4 regions of the Arthrobacter sp. BK1 genome follow, and region 4 is predicted to be linked to each of the others. Evidence: predicted binding sites of a transcription regulator. Region 4 holds the regulator's gene; each other region holds the start of a gene.
What was found. The regulator HrcA, encoded in region 4, represses chaperone genes, less so after heat shock. The targets are predictions, from matches to a motif close to TTNGCACTCGNNNNNNNCGAGTGCNAA.
Positions count from the first base shown of each region.

Region 1: a site for HrcA is predicted at 1,751-1,777, ahead of AC1MCA_RS16555 (FmdB family zinc ribbon protein). Genes of this name have one in related genera too.
Region 2: a site for HrcA is predicted at 1,503-1,529, ahead of groES (co-chaperone GroES). Genes of this name have one in related genera too.
Region 3: a site for HrcA is predicted at 2,446-2,472, ahead of groL (chaperonin GroEL). Genes of this name have one in related genera too.

Region 1 covers NZ_CM155263.1:3,614,872-3,618,942, forward strand. Annotated here, with positions in the region: gene AC1MCA_RS16545 (AAA family ATPase) at 1-548, shown strand, start outside; gene cpaB (Flp pilus assembly protein CpaB) at 583-1,314, opposite strand; gene AC1MCA_RS16555 (FmdB family zinc ribbon protein) at 1,427-1,687, opposite strand; gene AC1MCA_RS16560 (5-formyltetrahydrofolate cyclo-ligase) at 1,822-2,442, opposite strand; gene galU (UTP--glucose-1-phosphate uridylyltransferase GalU) at 2,491-3,396, shown strand; gene AC1MCA_RS16570 (GNAT family N-acetyltransferase) at 3,402-4,019, shown strand.
Region 2 covers NZ_CM155263.1:3,590,313-3,594,383, forward strand. Annotated here, with positions in the region: gene AC1MCA_RS16450 (THUMP-like domain-containing protein) at 1-1,037, opposite strand, end outside; gene AC1MCA_RS16455 (hypothetical protein) at 1,093-1,479, shown strand; gene groES (co-chaperone GroES) at 1,688-1,984, shown strand; gene groL (chaperonin GroEL) at 2,063-3,673, shown strand; gene AC1MCA_RS16470 (ATP-dependent DNA ligase) at 3,879-4,071, shown strand, end outside.
Region 3 covers NZ_CM155263.1:1,400,267-1,404,337, forward strand. Annotated here, with positions in the region: gene AC1MCA_RS06180 (ABC transporter substrate-binding protein) at 1-533, shown strand, start outside; gene groL (chaperonin GroEL) at 638-2,266, opposite strand; gene AC1MCA_RS06190 (ABC transporter substrate-binding protein) at 2,558-3,841, opposite strand; gene AC1MCA_RS06195 (cold-shock protein) at 3,838-4,044, opposite strand.
Region 4 covers NZ_CM155263.1:4,325,023-4,329,093, reverse strand. Annotated here, with positions in the region: gene AC1MCA_RS19865 (GerMN domain-containing protein) at 1-634, shown strand, start outside; gene AC1MCA_RS19860 (16S rRNA (uracil(1498)-N(3))-methyltransferase) at 621-1,403, opposite strand; gene dnaJ (molecular chaperone DnaJ) at 1,406-2,533, opposite strand; gene hrcA (heat-inducible transcriptional repressor HrcA) at 2,609-3,622, opposite strand; gene AC1MCA_RS19845 (DUF3097 domain-containing protein) at 3,837-4,071, shown strand, end outside.

The DNA.
Region 1 (4,071 bases), 710 kb from region 4:
CTGATGGAACGGAGGTCTACCGGACCATGAGCGTCCGGGAGCGGAGCCGCCTCCGCCCGCAGCTCCTGGAACGGCTGGGATGGCGGTACATGCCGCTGTGGACCATCGAGGTGTTCACCGACCCGTCCGCCTGCGCGGACAGGATTGGAGGATACTTGGGGCTTGAGAACGTACTGTTGCCCGGCCGGACTTCTGCGGCTGGTTTCTTCGACGAGGACGTGGACCCGCTCGCGGTGGGTGCGGTTGGAGCCGAAGACCACGAACGCCCGGCAGCCAGGTACAGGAATGAGGACCGGGCCGCGCGTCTGGAGAGCAAGGAGGCGGTTGTAGTGAACCCGCAGAACACCGGTCAGGCCGATGGGCAGGATCAGGGGCAGGAACCTGAGGCGGACCCGGCGCAGGAATCTGCGACGGACCGGCCGCAGGCCCGCCCCGAAGGAATACTGCCGAACAAGGCTGCCGAAGATGACCCCAAAGCCTGGGGCGATGGCCCGGACAACGATCACGATGAGTGGCTGAAGGAAAACAAGCCGCCGCATTGGGGCTAAGCTGCCGGGTACGGTTGCATCACGCCGCCGCATGCTAAGGCCCTACCAGCACGAAGAACAGCTTTCCCTGGGTTGAGGCGCCCGCCAGCCGGGCGGCCTGGTCCGGGGAAGCCGCCACCACGATCAGCCCTTCGGTCTCACCGGTCCCGAGCCATTGGCCCGTCTGGCCGCCCTGGCCCGATGTCCACAGGACCGCGACGGAGGAGGCCAGCACCTCTGAGGGGGACTGTTGGTCGTAGCCATTGGCCCCGGTCATGACTACATTGACCAGCTGCCCCGGCGATACCAGCTGGATGGAGGAAGGGTCCGCCATCCGCAGGGGCACTGCGGCGGAGCCCGGGGGAGTGCCGGCCAGGAGGCCGGGTCCGAGAAGCTGCGCATCGGTAAGAAGTTGGCCTTTCCGCAAGGGGGCGGCCAACTGCTTGCCCGTTGCCTGGTTGCGGTCGGTCACAGACCCGGCTGTCATCAGCCGCTGGGGGATCGGCGTTAGCACCAGATCGCTGCCTGCCAAGGCCGTGCCCGCGGGCAGATCCCGCGCAGCAGCCAGGGCTGTCACGGTGTCTGCGGGCGGGGGAGTGAGCTGGTGGACCGTTATCCCGGCTGCGACGCAAAGGAGCAGTGCGATGGCGAGGCGCCGGTTCCGGCTGAGCCAGGACGACAGCCGATGGCCTCGCCGCCGGCCCGGACGGGTGGACGGGTGCTGGTGACGGACCTGGCGCCCGGGCGGGGCGGATCCGCGGCTGCGGTGGAAAACGGTGGCGGGCATGGGAACCACGCTACGGTTGCGGGACTAAGCCCACCATGCGCAAAGGTTCCTATGTGGACAACGGTGGTGCCGGCGTCGGACATTGCCTGACCACAGCAGTGGAGGCGGGCAGTCAGCTCGCGGCGGCAGCCGGTGCCGGTGCGGCTGCAGGCGCTGCCGGAGCAGCGGGTGCGGCAGAAACTGTGCTTCCCTTGGCGTCCCTGGAGTCGGTGCGGTAGAAACCGGAGCCCTTGAACACGACGCCCACGCTGTTGAACTTCTTGCGCAGTGCTCCCTGGCACTCAGGGCAGGACGTCAGGGTGCTGTCCGTGAACGACTGGAAAATATCGAAGGCATGGCCGCAATCCTTGCAGGCGTACGCATACGTGGGCACTGGTGCTCCTCCTCTTGGACAAAACAGAGGTCCCGTGCTGCGTGAAGCGGAATCAACCGGTCATTAGCAGTCGCAGGGCCTGACTGCTAATTCTAGCATCCCCTCCGGGTACCACTTTCGAGGCGGTACCTCACTCAGGAACCCTCAGCCAGCCTGACGAATCCTGACGGCGTCAGGGCCGCCGGAACTTTCCGGTCAAAGGCCTCAGCGGGAATGCTTCCGGCCGGCAGCAGCTCTGAATCGAAGACGATGGCTGCCAGCGGGATGTCCAGGCCCTCACCATCCAGGGACGCGAGCAGGACGTCGTAGTAGCCGCCGCCCTGGCCTATCCGGTTGCCGCTCCGGTCCACCGCCGTCGCGGGGATGTAGAGCGCGGACACCGTCGCCATGATCCCGAGGCCGTGGCGCGGTCCGGCGGGTTCCAGGACCGGGGCAAAACGGCTGCGGACAAATTCGACGGCGGGCGTCCAGTCCGCCCAGCTCAATCGCCTGCCGGGTTCACAGACCGGCAGCAGGACCCTGTGCCCCAGCCGGTGCAGCTCCTGGAGCAGGGGCAAGGTGGGCGGCTCCGGCGCAACACCGAGATATGCACAGAACGTCGACGGCGTGTCACCTGCCAACTGCTGTGCCCAGGCAGAGCCGTGGAGGGCGAGGGTGGCGCCGGCCTTGTCCCGCTGGCCGTTATCGGTCGCGGCACGGCGCTCACGGTGGAGAGCGCGGATGCTTTCCTTGGTTTCTCTGTTGTCCCCGGACATACCGCTCCCTAATTACTGAATGAATCGCTCTGCCGTTAGATTAGTGCAGTGACTACCACTCAGCAGACAGTTCGTAAGGCCGTTATTCCTGCCGCCGGCCTTGGCACCAGGTTTTTGCCTGCAACGAAGGCGATGCCCAAGGAAATGCTGCCGGTGGTGGACAAGCCTGCTATCCAGTACGTGGTGGAAGAGGCAGTGAAGGTGGGCCTGAACGACATCCTCATGATCACCGGCCGCAACAAGCGCGCGCTTGAGGACCACTTCGACCGCGTTCCGTCGCTGGAGGACACCCTGTCCGCCAAGGGTGACACCGCAAAGCTCGAATCCATTCAGGCAGCCAGCAACCTCGGCGACATCCACTACGTCCGCCAGGGAGACCCAAATGGCCTCGGCCATGCGGTCCTCCGCGCCAAGCAGCATGTCGGGAACGAACCTTTTGCGGTTCTCCTCGGCGATGACCTCATTGACGCCCGGGACGAACTCCTGAGCACCATGATCGACGTCCAGGCCAAGACCGGCGGATCCGTGGTGGCACTTATCGAGGTGGAGCCCTCCCAGATCAGCGCATATGGCTGCGCCGATGTTGAAGAAATTGACGGCGAAGGCTACGTCCGGATCAATAAGCTTGTCGAAAAGCCGGACGTGGACGAGGCGCCGTCGAATCTCGCCGTCATTGGGCGTTACGTTCTCCACCCGGCTGTTTTCGAAGTCCTGGAGCGCACAGGTCCGGGCCGCGGCGGCGAAATCCAGTTGACGGACGCTCTGCAGGAGCTCGCTGCGGGGGATGCCGAAGGCCATGGCGTCTACGGCGTGGTCTTCCGCGGCCGCCGGTACGATACCGGGGACAAGCTCAGCTACCTCAAGGCCTGCGTTCAACTCGCCATTGACAGCGATGACCTCGGCCCCGGGCTCCGGGAATGGCTGCCTGGCTTCACTGCCGGTCTCGCCAAGTAACTGCCGTGCGCTCAGGACCCATCTGGCCCGTCACGCTGGAGTGCGGCGACCTGGTCCTGCGCCCCATCCGGTACCGGGACAAAAAGGAATGGACCCAGGTGCGGGCGCGCAACAATGAATGGCTGGCGCCGTGGGAGGCTTCGAACCCGGTGCCTGGCGGCGGCCTGCCGGATTACCGGCAGATGGTCCGGTCCCTGAAAGCCCAGGCAGCCCAGGGAACTGCACTGCCCTTCCTCATCACCGAACGCACGTCTGCCTCGTCAGTGCCTGTCATTGTGGGCCAGCTGACGGTCTCCTCGATTGTCTGGGGCTCGGCCATGATGGCCACTCTGGGTTACTGGGTTGACCAGTCCCGCGCCGGCCGTGGCATCGCCCCGACAGCGGTTGCGATGGCCACCGACCATTGCTTCCAGGCGTTGGGTCTGCATCGGATGGAGATCAACATCCGTCCCGAGAACGGCCCCAGCCTGCGTGTTGTCGAGAAGCTCGGGTTCCGTGACGAGGGCTACCGGCCCCGCTTTCTTCATATCAATGGCGAGTGGGCAGACCACCGGACGTTCGCACTGACGGCCGACGAAATCCCGGAGGGGCTGCTGACCCGCTGGCTTGCTTCCAGGACCTGAGGACGAACGCGCTTCCGGGACATAAATCCAATGATTTACCACGTTGCGGACG
Region 2 (4,071 bases), 730 kb from region 4:
GCCTTGAGCGCCTTGACGTTGTACGGCATCACTTCCAGGACCTTGTAGGCCCGGGCGAACGGTGTGTCCACACGTTCCGGCGCGCAGATGTACGCGATGTGCTCATCCAGCAGGTGCCCGCCCAGCTCAAGTGCGACGTCGGCCACCAGGCCTGCGCGGATCACCGCACCATCCGGCTCGTAAAGATACCCCTCGGGCGGACCCACCGGCGCTACCGGACCGCCGTCGAAATCCTCCCCGCTGGTGATCTCGGCGGCGCCCTGCGGCCCCAGCAGCAGCGCAGCCCGGCGGATTCCCGGCCGCCGCACCGCGTTGAACCAGAGCGTCACCTCGGTGACGTCGCCAGCCACCGATACCCACTGCGCTTCGCAGTCCGCCGGCACCGATTCATGCGGCATTCCGGGGCCCATCTTGACCCCGACAGCGCGTCCCGTGGCCGCCAGCGATTCCACAAAGGAAAGCGGCGGCGAAAACGCCTCAGGGTCCCAGATCCTTTTGGTGCCCGACGTCGACGTGGTCCGGCGTGCGGGATCCAGCCAGACGCCGTCGACCCCTTCCAGGGAAACAGCGGTGGCATCCGAATGCACCACCGTGGCGTTGGGGAATGGAATGAGATTCACCGTGGCGCAGGCAGCAGTGGTCTCGTCCATCTCCACGGCAGTGACGGTGATGTCCATCGAGGCGAGCGCAAGCGAGTCCGCGGCGAGGCCGCAGCCGAGGTCAGCCACATGGCGGATGCCGGCCTGGGCGAAGCGTTCCGCGTGGCGGGCCGCAACGTTGAGGCGGGTGGCCTGTTCCAGGCCTGCCTGGGTGAAAAGCATGCTCCGGGCGAACTCGCCGAATTTGAGTTCGGCCTTGGTGCGCAGCCTCGACTGGGTGAGGACTGCAGACACCAGTTCGGGGGAGTGGCCCGCTTTGCGGAGCGCCGAATTAAGCTCAAAGGCCTTGTCTTCGCGGTAGGGTCCCAGGGACGCCAGCAGCTCCCAGCCTTCGCTGGTGAGGAGTGGGGCGATCTGGTCCTGCGGTGCTTGAGCCATGGGTTCAAGCGTAGTGGAGATGGCCCGGCAGCCCGTTCCCGCTAGGGTTGAAGGCATGACAGACAGTGCAGGCAGCCAGCCGTCCGAACCGCCCCGATCCACGAATGCGGACCTGGTGAAGTTCGCCCGCCCGGCGCTGATTGCCGGTTCTGCCGTGGCTGTGGTCTGCATCGCGCTGCTGGTCATCATCTTCTTCCTGGACACCTTCAACGCCACGGTCTACTCGGTGGGCGGCAAGGACATCCAGGACGCAACGGACGAAGCACGTGACATTCGCGGCCTCTACGCAGGGGCCCGCATCGGCGGGATCATCCTGCTGGTCATCTCGCTGCTGGCCGCCATAGGCGCCGCAGTGGTGCTGTACCTCAAGCGCGGCACCACCACTGACGGAACCGGGGACGGCGACGAGGACGTCGATTTCGAGGACCTCGCAGGGCGTTGAGGCTGTTCACTGGGGACATAATTCTGGCACTCGCCTTGACCGAGTGCTAACTACTTACATAGAGTCGTCATTAGCACTCTCCCTAGGAGGGTGCTAACACATGAAGAGCTTTCAGCCAGGCTGCTGCCGGCACCGCGACGACGGTCAGCCAGCCACGGCGGAACAGTTTTCCAGTCCATAAATTTGCTGACGTAAAGGAGAGGTCCGAGTGTCGGTCTCTATTAAGCCTCTTGAGGATCGTATTGTTGTCCGCCCGCTCGAAGCCGAGCAGACCACGGCTTCCGGCCTGGTTATCCCGGACTCCGCACAGGAGAAGCCGCAGGAAGGCGAAGTTGTTGCAGTAGGCCCCGGCCGCTTCGATGACAACGGCAACCGCGTTCCCCTCGATGTTGCCATCGGCGACGTCGTTATCTACTCGAAGTACGGCGGAACCGAAGTCAAGCACAGCGGCACCGAGTACCTCGTGCTCTCCGCCCGCGACGTCCTGGCGATCGTCGTAAAGTAACTCTTTGGATCCCCGCGCCGCTGAACCTGCACTCTGCCGGTCAGCTGCGCGGGGTTTCTGTCTTGAAAGGACAAAACCATGGCAAAGCAGCTTGCGTTTAACGACGCTGCCCGCCGGTCACTTGAAGCCGGCATCGACAAGCTCGCCAACACTGTCAAGGTGACGCTCGGCCCCCGCGGCCGCAACGTTGTTCTCGACAAAAAGTGGGGAGCACCCACCATCACCAACGACGGCGTCACCATCGCCCGTGAAGTTGAGCTTGATGACCCGTTCGAGAACCTTGGCGCACAGCTGGCCAAGGAAGTAGCCACCAAGACCAACGACGTTGCCGGCGACGGCACCACCACCGCCACCGTCCTCGCACAGGCACTGGTCAAGGAAGGCCTGCGCAACGTTGCTGCCGGCGCCGCTCCGGGCCAGATCAAGCGCGGCATCGAGGTTTCCGTTGAAGCCGTTGCCGCCCGCCTGCTCGAGAACGCACGCCCGGTTGAAGGCACCCAGGTGGCCAACGTTGCTGCCATCTCGGCCCAGAGCGACGAAATCGGCGAGCTCCTCGCCGAGGCATTCGGCAAGGTCGGCAAGGATGGTGTGATCACCATCGAGGAGTCCTCCACCACGCAGACCGAGCTGGTCCTCACCGAAGGCATGCAGTTCGACAAGGGCTACCTGTCCCCGTACTTCGTCACCGACGCAGAGCGCCAGGAAGCCGTCCTCGAGGACGCCCTCATCCTGATCAACCAGGGCAAGATCTCCTCCGTGCAGGAATTCCTGCCGCTGCTGGAAAAGGCGCTGCAGAGCTCCAAGCCGCTGTTCATCATTGCTGAAGACGTCGACGGCGAGGCCCTTTCCACGCTGATTGTGAACCGTATCCGCGGCACCCTGAACGTGGTTGCCGTCAAGGCTCCGGGCTTCGGCGACCGCCGCAAGGCCATGCTGCAGGACATCGCCACCCTCACCGGTGCACAGGTTGTCTCCGCGGAACTGGGCCTCAGCCTGGACACCGTTGGCCTTGAGGTGCTGGGTACTGCCCGCCGCATCACGGTCACCAAGGACAACACCACCATCGTTGACGGCGCCGGTTCCGCAGAAGACGTCGCAGCCCGGGTTTCCCAGCTGCGCGCCGAGCTGACCCGCACCGACTCCGACTGGGACAAGGAAAAGCTCCAGGAGCGCCTGGCCAAGCTGGCCGGCGGCATCGGCGTGATCAAGGTCGGCGCAGCCACCGAGGTTGAGCTGAAGGAAAAGAAGCACCGCATCGAAGATGCAGTGTCCTCCACCCGCGCCGCCCTCGAAGAAGGCATCGTGGCCGGCGGCGGTTCCGCGCTGATCCACGCACTGAAGGCCCTCGACGAGGATCCGGCAGTGAAGGCACTCGAAGGCGACGCCGCCGCAGCTGTGGGCATCGTCCGCCGCGCGCTGGTCCAGCCGCTGCGCTGGATCGCCCAGAACGCCGGCTTCGACGGTTACGTCGTCACGGCCAAGGTTGCCGAACTCGAAACCAACAACGGCTTCAACGCCAAGTCGGGCGAGTACGAGGACCTGATCGCCGCCGGTGTCATCGACCCGGTCAAGGTCACCCGTGCGGCCCTCCGCAACGCAGCCTCCATCGCCGCGCTGGTTCTCACCACCGAGACCCTCGTGGTGGAGAAGCCCGCAGACGAAGACGAGCACGCAGGCCACAGCCACTAAGCGCTACTGTCGCCCTCACCTCGCTTCGCGGGGCCGGGGGAGTCTGAACCAACGCGGGGTCACTCCCGGCCCAATGATGAACGATTTTTGGGCTGGGAGTGACCCCGCGTTGGCGTTAAAGACGGCGTGGGTCCGCAGCGTCTCCGCTAAAAACCGGTCCAGCATCGGCCGGGCCGGTTTTTTGCTGTCATGGCAGACTGGTGCCATGCTGCTCGACGAGCTCGTGAGAACCTCGGACACCGTCGCGTCCACCCGCTCCCGGCTCGCGAAAGTCGAGGCGCTGGCCGGCCTGCTGCGCCGGCTTGAGCCCGCGGACATTACGACGGCGGTCGGCCTCCTCACTGCCAGGCCGCGGCAGGGCAGGGTAGGAGTCGGCTGGCGTGGCATGGCGGCGGCCA
Region 3 (4,071 bases), 1.7 Mb from region 4:
GCCTTGAGGAAAGCCTGTTCGGCACCAACCGCGTCGGCATGGCGTGGTGGTGGACCAACCAGCTTGGCTCGCTGGAAACCACCACCGGGAGCGGCATCAAGATGCTCCGCGCCCCAAGCGTTGATGGACAGTCCTCGGAGAACGGAATGTATTACAAGCCCACGATGTTCTGGTCGGCGTCCTCACGGTCCAAGCACCCGGAGGCGGCCGCCACGTTCATCAATTACCTTGCCAACAGCCCGGCAGCGGGCACCATCCTCATGACAGACCGCGGGGTGCCCAGTAACCCGGAAATCGTTGAGAAAATCACCCCTGACCTCAAGCCGGCGGACACCACCGTGGTGGCGTTTCTCAAGGACATCGCCCCGGACATCGCTGACGCACCGCCGGTTCCGCCGGTAGGGGCCGGAAGCGTTCAGAATGTGATCAAGCGCTTCACCGACGAGGTGCTTTATGACCGCCTCACGCCCCAGGCTGCAGCGGAGGCCTTCAAGAAAGAGGTCGAGGGAATGCTCGCCACTGCCCGCAAGTAGAGCAGGCCTGCTTCCCGCTCAGACAAGACTTCCAGGACACAAAAACGCGGCCCCCTCACTGAGGGGGCCGCGTTTTTGTGCGGAAAGATTCCGGCAGATGGGGACTAGAAGCCGCCCATGCCGCCCATCTCGTCGCCGCCACCCATGGCCGGAGCGTTCTTCTCCGGCTTGTCGGCCACTACGGCCTCGGTGGTGAGGAAGAGACCGGCAATGGAAGCCGCGTTCTGCAGGGCAGAGCGGGTCACCTTGACGGGATCGTTGATGCCGGCAGCCAGCAGGTCGACATACTCGCCGGTTGCTGCGTTCAGGCCGTGACCCGCAGGCAGGCCGCGGACCTTGTCCACCACAACGCCGGGCTCAAGGCCAGCGTTGAAGGCGATCTGCTTCAGCGGAGCGTCAATGGCAACGCGGACGATGTTCGCACCGGTTGCTTCGTCACCCGTGAGGTTCAGGTTGGCGAACGCCTTGGCGCCGGCCTGGATCAGTGCAACGCCGCCACCGGCGACGATGCCCTCTTCAACAGCAGCCTTTGCGTTGCGGACAGCGTCCTCAATGCGGTGCTTGCGTTCCTTCAGCTCAACCTCGGTTGCGGCACCGGCCTTGATGACTGCAACGCCGCCGGCCAGCTTGGCCAGGCGTTCCTGCAGCTTCTCGCGGTCGTAGTCCGAATCGGAGTTTTCGATCTCGGCACGGATCTGGGAAACGCGGCCGGCGATCTGGTCGGCGTCGCCGGCACCTTCAACGATGGTGGTCTCGTCCTTGGTGACAACAACCTTGCGGGCGCGGCCCAGGAGTTCGAGTCCGGCGGTCTCCAGTTTGAGTCCGACTTCCTCGGCGATGACCTGGCCACCGGTGAGGACAGCGATGTCGGCCAGCTGGGCCTTGCGGCGGTCGCCGAAGCCCGGAGCCTTGACGGCAACGGACTTGAAGGTGCCACGGATCTTGTTGACGATCAGGGTGGCCAGGGCCTCGCCCTCGATGTCCTCGGCAATGATCAGCAGCGGCTTGGAGGACTGCATGACCTTTTCCAGGACAGCAACCAGTTCCTTGACGTTGGAGATCTTGGAGTTGACGATCAGGATGTACGGATCCTCAAGGACCGTTTCCTGGCGCTCAGCGTCGGTGACGAAGTAAGCGGAGATGTAACCCTTGTCGAAGCGCATGCCCTCGGTGAGCTCAAGCTCCAGGCCGAAGGTGTTGGACTCCTCGACGGTGATGACGCCTTCTTTGCCCACCTTGTCCAGGGCTTCGGCAATCAGCGCGCCGATTTCGTCGTCACCGGCGGAGATGGAAGCCGTGGCCGCGATCTCTTCCTTGGTTTCGATTTCCTTGGCGGAGGCCAGCAGTTCAACCGTGACGGCTTCTACTGCCTTCTCGATGCCGCGCTTGAGGGACAGCGGGTCAGCGCCGGCCGCAACGTTGCGCAGGCCTTCCTTGACGAGGGCCTGGGCCAGCACGGTGGCCGTGGTGGTGCCGTCGCCGGCGACGTCGTCCGTCTTCTTGGCAACTTCCTTGACCAGCTCTGCGCCGATCTTTTCGTAAGGATCGTCCAGCTCGATCTCCTTGGCGATGGAAACACCATCGTTGGTGATCGTGGGGGCGCCCCACTTCTTTTCGAGGACGACGTTGCGTCCACGCGGGCCGAGGGTGACCTTGACGGCGTCGGCGAGGATGTTCAGGCCCCGCTCAAGACCGCGGCGTGCCTCTTCATCAAATGCAATGATCTTGGCCATAACGGCAGTAGTCCTTTCGGGACAGTCGTTAAGAATGAACCGCACTGCAGTGCCCGCGACGGACGATCCATAACCGGCGGCCTCTGTATGCCGCGGCTGGGGATCTCACTCCAGCTTGGTATTTCTTTCGCTCCACGACCTTCGCAAAGCTTCGTTTCCGGGATAAAACGGACGATGCTTTAGCAGTCGGTACGTAAGAGTGCTAACTCAATAATTAGCACTCCACAGGTGAGAGTGCAAGCGAACGGCCCGGTTATTCACTCTGCGGGCGGGCGGTTTCGCCGCGGGCGATCAGCCAGCTGCCCGGCCGGCCGCCTCACGGCCGCTGAGCGAGGCCCTGTTGTCTGCGGCATAGGTGAACACCATGAAGTTGGCGGTGGTGATGTCACCGTTGGCGTCGAAGGCAACCGGCCCCGATTCGCCGTCGTAATTGATCCCGGCACCGGTCTTCAGAATGCCGTTGCACTCTGCGAAGGACAGGCACGGCTTGCCGGGCTGGGCGCCGGCCTGGCCGCCTGCCGCTCCCCCGGACACGGCGATCAGGTTGGCCGCGATGGAGCGCCCGGCATCGTCCTGCCCAGCGGCTGCCGCCAGGACCGCCAGGTTCACGGCGTCGTACGTCTCCGCTGCGAAGGACAGGTCCTTCAACGCCGGGTTGACTGCCACCAACCGCGCCTGGAAGCCGGCCGAGGGAAGGACGCCGGGCACCACGGCCCGGGCGCCGTCGAGGGCTTTGGAGCCCAGCCCGGACCCGTACTGGGCGAACGCGCCCTCGCTGAGAACGATTTTTTCGCCGGAAAGCCCCACATTGTTGAGCTCGGCGATGGCGCCCCGTGCGCCGTCCCTGGCAATCAGCACAACGGCGTCGGGTGTGGCCCCCTGGGCCTCCGCGGCCGCCTTCCGGGCATCGCCGGGTTTGAATCCGGCCGTGGCCACGGTGTCCAGGCCGGCGTCTTTCGCAGCGCTTGCTACCGCAGCCGCGACGTCCTTGCCGTAAGCGCTGTCCTGGTGGACCACAGCCAGCCTCTTTGCGCCGCCGTCCTTGGCGAGCTTCACCAACACGGAAGCCTGGGCAACGTCCGCCGCCGCAGTCCGGAAGTAGTAGCCGCCGCTCTTATAGCCGGTCAGGCCGGCAGCTGAGTTTGCCGGTGAAATCAGGGTCACCCGCGCCCGGGAGAGCACATCGATGGCGGCGGCGGCATGGCTGGAATCAGTGGGTCCGATCACCACGTCAGCTTTGGCAGCTACCAGCTCCCCCGCCTGTGCAGCCGGGTCAGTGCCTGCCGGCCTGGGAAGGAACTCCACCGGCCTGCCTTTGTGGCCGCCCGCGGCGTTGATTTCCTGCACGGCCAGCGTCGCAGCGGCGAACTGGGAATCATTGAGGAACGCCTGGTCCCCCATGCTGTCCAGAATCAGCCCGATGCGCAGGGTGCCATCACCTGACGCTTCGACGGATTCCAGCCGGGCATTGCCTGGCGCTCCGGAGCAGCCAGCCAGCGCCAGGAGGGCAGCGCTTCCGGCCACGGCACGAAGGGCGGCTACACGGAAAGTCGAACTGAATTTGGCCGGCTTCACTCCGCGGGCCGGACGCTTTCTGCCTGGGGGCCTTTCTCGCCTTCGCCGATTTCAAGCTCAACGCGCTGCCCCTCATCGAGTGCGCGGTACCCCTCGCCCTCGATGGCGGACCAGTGGACAAAAACGTCGTCGCCGGAGCCGTCCACGGTAATAAAGCCATAGCCTTTTTCCGCGTTGAACCACTTAACGGTTCCCAATGCCATGATGATTTCCACTCTTTCGGTCGTGCC
Region 4 (4,071 bases):
GCGCGCCATGATGTCCGAGAAACCGCTGGACCCGGATTTTTTCACTCCCTGGCAGAACCCGGAAAAACTGGCATCGTCCATCTCGGGCAAGAACGTGATCACCGTGGACCTCTCCGAGGACGCGTTCAACAGCAATCTCGACGCCGACATGGCTGTCCGTGCCGTCCAGCAACTGGTCTACACGGCGACAGCGGCGGCAGCCAGTTCCGGACTCATCGACTCGGGCCAGCAAATCCAGGTCCGGGTGCTCGTGGACAGTCACACGGACTACGTTGCGTTCGACCACGTCCAGCTGGGCGCCCCGATGTCGCGTGCCGCCGGGCTGGCCGCACCGGTGTGGATCATTGACCCGCAGGAAAGCACAACCATCGCGGGCGGCAGCGTCAAGATCAGCGGCCGCAGTACCATTCCGGGCGGCAAGCTCGGCTGGCAGATCCAGAGGGTGGAAGGAAACGGCGACAAAGCGCCGTACCTGACCGGGGAGACCACCGCCGGTACCGAAGCAGCCCAGTCGGGCCTGTTCACACTCGCCCTCAATCTTTCCTCGGGCAACTATGAGCTCCGGGTCTCGCAGGTGGACAACGCCACCGGCCAGGAGCTTAACGTGGACACCAGGAACTTTACTGTCGGGTAGTGCTCCAACGGCCCAGAACGTCGCTGGCCAGAACCACCGCGGCGGGCCCGGCTGTGGAGGACCGGAGGACGTGGTGCCCCAGCAGCGCCGTCACCGCGCCGGCGTCGCAGAGCTTGGTGACTTCGCGGGGACTGATGCCTCCCTCCGGGCCGACGATCAGCAGGATTTCCAGCGGACCGTGCCCGGGCTCCGTAGCTTGCCACCCTTCCAGGACGGACCGAAGCGGCCGCACGGCGTCTTCATGGAGGATCACAGCCAGGTCAGAGGCCGCAACGGCGGCGGCGAGGCCAGGGGTCTCGACGGCGGCACGCACTTCAGGAATCCACGCACGGCGCGCCTGTTTAGCGGCGGCCGTGACCACGGACTGCCATTTGGCGTGCGCCTTGGCGGCCCGCTCACCCTTCCACCGCACAATGGACCGTTCCGACTGCCAGGGGATCACGGCGTCGATCCCTAATTCCGTTGCCGTTTCAACGGCCAGTTCGTCCCGGTCGCCCTTGGCCAGAGCCTGGACCAGCACCAGCCTGATACCGGGCTGCTCTTCGATGGCCAGCACGGCGCATTCCACAGCCAGTTCGGATGGGGACGCGGAGACAACAGTTCCGGTCAGCCGTTTCCCGGCACCGTCAGCGATGTCAACGGGTTCCCCCGGGGCGAGCCGTTTCACGGCCACCGCATGGCGGGCCTCCTGGCCCCCAAGGACAAACAGGGCGCCGGGCACTATGGTGTCCAGGGCGCCGGCACCGCTGAAGAAGACGGGATTGCTCACCGCTACAGGTTACCGAACCGGTCCCGCAGCTTCGCGAACACACCGCCGCTGACGGCCAGCTTGCCCTCGGTGAACTGTTCTCCGCGCAGCTTGGCCAGCTGCCTGAGGAGATCCTCCTGGGCGGCATCGAGTTTCGCCGGAGTCTCCACCTGGAGGTGCACCATCAGGTCGCCGCGGCCGTACCCGCGCAGGTGCGTCACACCCAAGCCACGGAGCGTGATGATCTCCCCTGACTGGGTGCCGGCCTTCACATCGATTTCCTGGAGCCCGTCGAAGGTCTCCAGTGAAAGCTCAGTGCCCAGGGCGGCCGCGGTCATCGGAATATTGAGGGTTGCGTGCAGGTCGTCGCCGTCGCGGGCGTACGTGGCATCGTTATTGACGCGGATCTCGACGTACAGGTCTCCGGACGGTCCGCCTGCCGGACCGGCTTCGCCCTGGCCCGAAAGCTGGATCCGCGTGCCTGTGGCCACGCCGGCCGGCACCTTGATGGTGAGCGAACGGCGGCTGCGGATGCGGCCCTGGCCGCTGCACTCGTTGCAGGGATCCTTGATGACGGTGCCGAAGCCTTCGCAGCTGCCACACGGGGCGGCCGTCATGACCTGGCCGAGAATGGAACGGACAGCCCGCTGGACCTGGCCGCTGCCACCGCAGATATCGCAGCGTTCGGGGTGGCTGCCCTCGCGGCAGCACGAGCCGTTGCAGGTGGGGCAGGTGACGGCGGTATCCACTTCAAGTTTCTTGTTGACGCCGAAGACTGCGTCCCGGAGTTCGATCCGGACGCTGATGAGCGCATCCTGGCCACGGCGGACCCGGGACGCCGGACCTGCCTGGCCGCCGGCCCCGAAGAAGGTGTCGAAGATGTCCTGGAACGCGAAGCCCTGGCCGGCGTAACTGCCGCCGCCGAAGCCGTTGTCGGTGCCGTTCTCGTTGCCGGTGGTGTCATAGACCCGGCGCTTTTGGGGATCCGAAAGCACCTCGTAGGCGTGGGTCACGGCCTTGAAGCGGTCCGACGCATCGTCCCCGGGGTTGACGTCCGGGTGAAGGGTGCGGGCCAGCTTGCGGTAGGCCTTCTTGATCTCTTCGCCGGTAGCTTCCGGCGAGACCCCGAGGACGTCGTAGTGGCTGCTCAAAGTTCGTATCTCTTCCTTGTTGTACTGCCGGCAGCTTGACCGCCGGCACTGCTCTTGGTGCCTGGACCGGTGCTGTTACGGACCCAGAATTCTTGAAAGATAACGGGCTACTGCCCTGACGGCGGCCATGGTGGTGGGGTAATCCATCCGGGTGGGCCCAAGGACGCCGATCTTGGCGGTGCTGTCCGGTCCGTATGCCGTGGCCACCACGGATGCTTCGGCTAGGCCGACGTAGGGGTTCTCGCGCCCGATGCTCACTGTCACGCCGCGGGGATCCTGCGCCATTTCGCTCAGGAGCCTGAGCATCACCACCTGCTCTTCCAACGCTTCAAGCACCGGCCCGATGCTCAGCGGGAAGTCCACATTGGACCGGGCGAGATTCGCGGTTCCTGCCATGACCATACGGTCTTCGCGGCTGTTGTGGGAAAGTGTTTCCAGGCCGTTGGCCAGGGCCTGGGCGGCTGCGCGCTGGCCGTGGCTTACGGACGAAACTACGGCCGGCAGCAGTTGCGTGAGCTGGCTCAGCGGTGTGCCGGACAGGGACCCGAGGAAGTGGGTCCGCAGCGCGGCGATGGCGTCCTCGCCAAGGTCCTGTCCGACGTCGGTCACGCGTTGTTCCACTTTGCCGGTGTTGGCAATCAGGACAACGAGAACCCGCCGCGGGGCGAGGAGAACGAATTCGATGTGCCGGATGGTGGCACGGCTGAGGTGCGGGTACTGCACCACGGCCACCTGGTTGGTCAGCTGCGACAGCAGCCGGACTGTCCGTTCCAGGACGTCGTCGAGATCGTCAGAGCCCTCCAGCAGCGACTGGATGGCCCGCCGCTCGGCCGGCGAAAGCGGCTTCACCGCGGAAATCTGGTCCACAAACAGCCGGTAGCCCTTGTCGGTGGGAATCCGGCCGGCGCTGGTGTGCGGGGCTGTGATCAGGCCCTCGTCCTCCAGCGCCGCCATGTCGTTACGGATGGTGGCGCTGGAGACGCCAAGGTGATGGCGTTCCACCAACGCTTTGGAACCCACAGGCTCACGGGAGTGCACGTAGTCCTCCACGATGGCACGCAGTACTTCAAGTTTGCGCGGCTCGCTCACACTCCACCTCCATCTACGGGTCGCGGCCTGCCTGGCCGGGCCGCCGGCATCCTGCTCCCGATCCTGCGGACGGGGAGGGCGGGACAGACCGGCCAGCGTTAGCACTCGACATGCCTAAGTGCTAACAGTCTAATATGACTCGCCCCGTTGTTAGCATTGGTACCGCTCCGGGCGAAACTCCGGGGGACCATCTAGCGCGAGGCGGAGTCAACCGATGCAGTACCAGAATTGGGGTCCGCAGGACATCAAGGCGCCTGTCAGGAATGAACTCCCCGAGGTTCCTGTAGAGCGGGGAATGGTCCTCGAAGACGCGCAGTCAGGCTGGGTAGGGGCCGTGACGAGGGTGGAGAAATCCGGCGGCATGCACGTGGTGGCCCTTGAAGACCGGCGCGGCAAGTCCCGTTCCTTCAAGCTTGGCTTCGGTTTCCTCCTGGAGGGGCAGCCCATCA